DNA from 2 places in the Streptomyces sp. NPDC018263 genome. Region 2 is predicted to be linked to the other one. Evidence: riboswitches for the same ligand, from Rfam matches in the RefSeq annotation. Region 2 holds a riboswitch; the other holds the start of a gene.

Region 1 (2,456 bases), on a different contig from region 2:
TGGGCCAGGCGGACCAGCGGGCGGTAGAGCGCGTAGGGCAGCGCGGCGGGCAGGCGGGCGGCCCAGCGGTCGCGGGCGTCCTGGGAGTCGACGCGGCGGCCGGGGACCGTACGGCGCATCAGGGTGGACTTGCCGCTGCCGGGCAGCCCGGTGACGACGGCGAGGTCGCCCGGGCCGAAGCGGAGGGTGCGGGGGCCGCCGCCGGGGCGGTCGCGCAGGTCGCGGACGAGGGGTGCGGGGCGCTCCGCCTGCCCCCGGGCGCCCGCGCAGGGCCGCTGCCGCACCGGGATGCCGGTGGTCGTGGCGTACACCGTGGTCCTGTTCACCGTGATCGTCCCTCCCCAGTGGGCCTGGGTCTTCCCCTGCCCAACCAATGTAAAGAGAAGGTAATGCGCGAGGTCGCCGGACGGGTCCCGGAACCGCTACGGGCATGTCACAGCCGGTGGCCCCTTCAGGGCCGGGCCCCGCCGTGCGATGATGTGCCCGCCAACTGCATACCGGCCGTTTGAATCCGCGCGGGAGAGTCCCCATCCGGGGCGCCGAAGGAGCAAGTCCCTCCCTTGAATCTCTCAGGCACCGTTACCGCGTGGGCGAGGCACATCTGAAAAGCGGGCCGCTGACGCCAGTGGCCCCACCCAAGGTGCAAGCCAGTGACACCCCCCCTGTGGGCCTGTCATGGCGAACCTCTCAGGTTCCGATGACAGATGGGGAGGAACGTTCCTCGCCCCATCCCCCGTTGCCCTGGGAGACGACCGATGAGTAGCACAGCCCCCAACGCCCCGCGCCGTACCGCGCTCGACGCCGTGCACCGCTCGCTCGGCGCGACGATGACCGACTTCGCCGGCTGGGACATGCCCCTGCGCTACGGCTCCGAGCGCGACGAGCACCAGGCGGTGCGCACCCGGGCCGGGCTGTTCGACCTCTCGCACATGGGCGAGATCACGGTGACCGGCCCCGAGGCCGCCGCCCTCCTCAACTACGCCCTCGTCGGCGACCTGGCCTCGGTCGGCGTCGGCCGGGCCCGCTACACCATGATCTGCCGCGCCGACGGCGGCATCCTGGACGACCTGATCGTCTACCGGCTCGCCGAGCACGAGTACATGGTGGTGGCCAACGCCTCCAACGCCCAGGTCGTGCTGGACGCGCTGACCGAGCGCGCGGCCGGCTTCGACGCCGAGGTCCGCGACGACCGCGACGCCTACGCGCTGCTCGCCGTCCAGGGCCCCGAGGCCCCCGGCATCCTCAAGGCCGTCACCGACGCCGACCTCGACGGCCTGAAGTACTACGCCGGGCTGCCCGGCACCGTCGCGGGCGTCCCCGCGCTGATCGCCCGTACCGGCTACACCGGCGAGGACGGCTTCGAGCTGTTCGTACGGCCCGAGCACGCGCCGCGGCTCTGGGAGACGCTGCTGGAGGCCGGTTCCGCCGCCGGTCTGGTGCCGTGCGGGCTGTCCTGCCGGGACACCCTGCGCCTGGAGGCGGGCATGCCGCTGTACGGGCACGAGCTGACCACCGAGCTGACCCCCTTCGACGCCGGTCTGGGCCGCGTGGTGAAGTTCGGCAAGGAGGGCGACTTCGTCGGCCGCGAGGCGCTCGCGAAGGCCGCCGAGCGTGCCGAGACCCGGCCGCCGCGTGTCCTGGTCGGCCTGATCGCCGAGGGCCGCCGGGTGCCGCGCGCCGGGTACTCCGTCGTCGCCGGCGGCGAGGTGATCGGCGAGGTCACCTCCGGTGCCCCCTCCCCCACCCTCGGCAAGCCGCTGGCCATCGCCTACGTCGACGCCGCGCACGCCGCCCCCGGCAGCACCGGTGTGGGCGTGGACATCCGGGGCAGCCACGAGCCGTACGAGGTCGTGGCGCTGCCCTTCTACAAGCGCGCCAAGTAGACACTGGCACCGGGTCCGGCCGTCCCCGGCGTGACCCTGCGCACATTCACCCGCTCTTCAGCGGTTCGAGCCCTTTTCGCCCGACGAGCACGTCCTCGCGTACAGGAGAATCCAGGTCATGAGCAACCCGCAGCAGTTGAGTTACAGCAAGGAGCACGAGTGGCTGTCGGCCGCCGAGGGCGGCGCGTCGACGGTCGGCATCACCGAGCACGCGGCCAACGCGCTCGGCGATGTGGTCTTCGTGCAGCTTCCCGAGGTCGGCGCCCAGGTCACCGCGGGCGAGTCCTGCGGCGAGCTGGAGTCCACCAAGTCGGTCTCCGAGCTGTACTCCCCCGTGTCCGGTGAGATCACCGAGATCAACCAGGACGTCGTGGACGACCCGTCGCTGGTGAACTCCGCGCCCTTCGAGGGCGGCTGGCTGTTCAAGGTGCGCGTCGCGGAGCAGCCCGCCGACCTGCTGACCGCCGACGAGTACACCGCCTACATCGCAGGCTGAGGAGCCGGAAGCCGTATGACTGACGTCCTGAACACGCCCCTGCACGAGCTGGACCCGGAGATCGCCGCCGCGGTCGA
Region 2 (2,456 bases):
CGGCGACGACCTCGGCGGCCCTGCCGGGCACGCGCGCGGTGAGGGTGTCGAAGTAGGCGCCGTGCACGATCTCGACACCGCCGGCGCGCAGGCCCCCGGCGAGGATCGTGGCGTAGCGGTGGGTGCGGCGGGCGATGGTCCGCAGCCCGTCCGGGCCGTGGTAGACGGCGTACATGCCGGCCATGACGGCGAGCAGCACCTGGGCGGTGCAGATGTTGCTGGTGGCCTTCTCGCGGCGGATGTGCTGCTCACGGGTCTGGAGCGCGAGGCGGTAGGCGCGGTGCCCGTCGGCGTCGACGGACACGCCGACCAGCCGGCCGGGCAGGCTGCGGGCGAACTTCTCGTGCACGGCCATGTAGCCGGCGTGCGGCCCGCCGAAGCCCATGGGGACGCCGAAGCGCTGGGTGGTGCCGATGGCGATGTCCGCGCCCAGCTCGCCGGGCGACGTGAGCAGGGTGAGCGCGAGCAGGTCGGCGGCGACGGTGACGAGGGCGCCCAGCTCGTGCGCCTGCTCGATCACCGGCTTCAGGTCGCGCACGGCACCCAAGGCGCCGGGGTACTGGAGCAGGACGCCGGTGATGTCGCGGGCGGCGATGTCGGCCGGGATGCCGTCGCTCAGGTCGGCGACGACGACCTCGACACCGGCCGGCTCGGCGCGGGTCTCGATGACGGCGATGGTCTGCGGCAGGGTGTCCGCGTCGACCAGGAAGAGGCCCTTCTTGTTCTTGCCCATGCGCCGGGAGAGCGCCATCGCCTCGGCGGCGGCGGTGCCCTCGTCCAGCAGGGACGCGCCGGAGGTGGGCAGCCCGGTGAGGTCCGCGACCATGGTCTGGAAGTTCAGCAGGGCCTCCAGCCGGCCCTGGGAGATCTCCGGCTGGTACGGCGTGTAGGCCGTGTACCAGGCGGGGTTCTCCATGACGTTGCGCAGGATGACCGGCGGGGTGAAGGTGCCGTGGTAACCCAGGCCGATCATGGAGCCGAGCACCTCGTTGTGGTCCGCGAGACCGCGCAGCTCGGCGATCACCTCGGCCTCGGTGCGGGCGCCGGGCAGGTCGAGCGCGTCGGCGTTCTTGATGACGTCCGGCACGGCGGCGGCGGTCAGCTCGTCGAGGGAGCCGTAACCGACCTGCGCGAGCATCTTGGCGCGCGCCTCCTGGTCGGGCCCGATGTGGCGCTGCTCGAAGGGGATGCCCGCTTCGAGCTCGGTGAGCGGAATGCGAGGGGCGGTCATGTGCGGAGGCCTCCTGGTCTGACGCGACCTGCGAGGGGCACCACGGCTCGGGTGCCCACCGGCCTCCCCCTCTGTCATCTCGTACCTGAGAGCTTCACCGGGGGTTTCGCGGACCCCGGCTTGCACCGTCGGTGAGAGCGGGAGTCATGGACGCCCGCCCTGCTTTCCAGAGTGACCTCGTCCGTGCGGTACGGGGGCCTGAGAGATTCCGGGGAGGAGTTGCTCCTTCGGCGCCTCCGCATGTGATCGGAGGACTCTCCCGCACGGGGTCAGCAGCCGAGTTCAGCCTACCAGCGGGGTCCTGAGCGCGGCGTTCGAGTGGCCGACCGGCTGATTCTGCTCTTTTGTGGTGCTTACGGATGAGTTGCGACCATGTGAAGGGAGAGGGATCGTGCAGACCGACATCGATCCGCGCAGCCTGATCGGCCGCAAGGCGTTCGACCGCGCCGGCACCAAGATCGGCACCATAGACGAGGTGTACCTCGACGACGCGACCGGCGTCCCGGAGTGGGCGGCGGTGCGCACCGGCCTCTTCTCCCGCGACGCGTTCGTCCCGCTGGAGCCCAGCGAACTGGTCGACGGCGCCCTCCGCGTCCCCTTCGAACGCGCCCTCATCAAGGACGCCCCCGACTTCGGCGTGGGCCGCCACCTCTCCCCCGAGCAGGAACTCCAGCTCTACCACCACTACGGGCTCGACGTGGGCCCCTCCGCCCGGCCCACCCCGGACCGCGACTTCGGCCATGTGGCGGGCACCGAGGAGTCCTGAGCCGCTCCCCTCATCCGCCGTCCGTCTCCCCCTCCGCGACGGCCGCCTCCGCCTGGGCCACCAGCGGGAGCGGGTCGGCCGGTTCCAGCCCGGCCTCGTCGGACCGGAAAGTCCGTACCCGGCCGGGCGCGGAGAGCGGGGTCTCGAAGCGCACGGTGACCCGCCCCAGGCCGCTGCCCTGCACCCACCCGTGCCCGTACTCCGGGTGCCGTACGTCCTGGCCCGCCCGCCACTCCGGCGCGGCGGGCTCGGGTCTCTCCGGGCCGAAGGCGGGCGAGGACTCCTCCGGGGTCTCCTCGGGCAGCTCCCCCGCCGCCTGGGCGAACAGGTCCTCCTGGGTGTAGTCGGCGAGCCCGGACACGCCGACGCCCAGCAGCCGCACCCCGCCCGTGGTGTCCACCGACTCCAGCAGCCGCGCGGCCGCCTCCCGGATGACCGCGAGGTCGTCCGTGGGCCCCC

The links. A riboswitch is a leader RNA that binds a small molecule or an ion and turns the genes downstream of it on or off. The one in region 2 is predicted to bind glycine.
Region 1: linked by a shared signal. The riboswitch ahead of gcvT (glycine cleavage system aminomethyltransferase GcvT) and the one ahead of gcvP (aminomethyl-transferring glycine dehydrogenase) in region 2 are both predicted to bind glycine.

What each region holds. Positions count from the first base shown of each region.
Region 1 is NZ_JBVHFA010000001.1:203,686-206,141, forward strand. Features, by position in the region: gene ACZ3HQ_RS00950 (AAA family ATPase) at 1-326, opposite strand, end outside; glycine riboswitch at 507-595, shown strand; glycine riboswitch at 596-714, shown strand; gene gcvT (glycine cleavage system aminomethyltransferase GcvT) at 756-1,883, shown strand; gene gcvH (glycine cleavage system protein GcvH) at 2,002-2,379, shown strand; gene ACZ3HQ_RS00965 (serine hydroxymethyltransferase) at 2,395-2,456, shown strand, end outside.
Region 2 is NZ_JBVHFA010000010.1:9,905-12,360, reverse strand. Features, by position in the region: gene gcvP (aminomethyl-transferring glycine dehydrogenase) at 1-1,231, opposite strand, end outside; glycine riboswitch at 1,408-1,503, opposite strand; gene ACZ3HQ_RS27035 (PRC-barrel domain-containing protein) at 1,623-1,997, shown strand; partial or broken gene ACZ3HQ_RS27030 (DNA polymerase IV) at 1,916-2,456, opposite strand, start outside.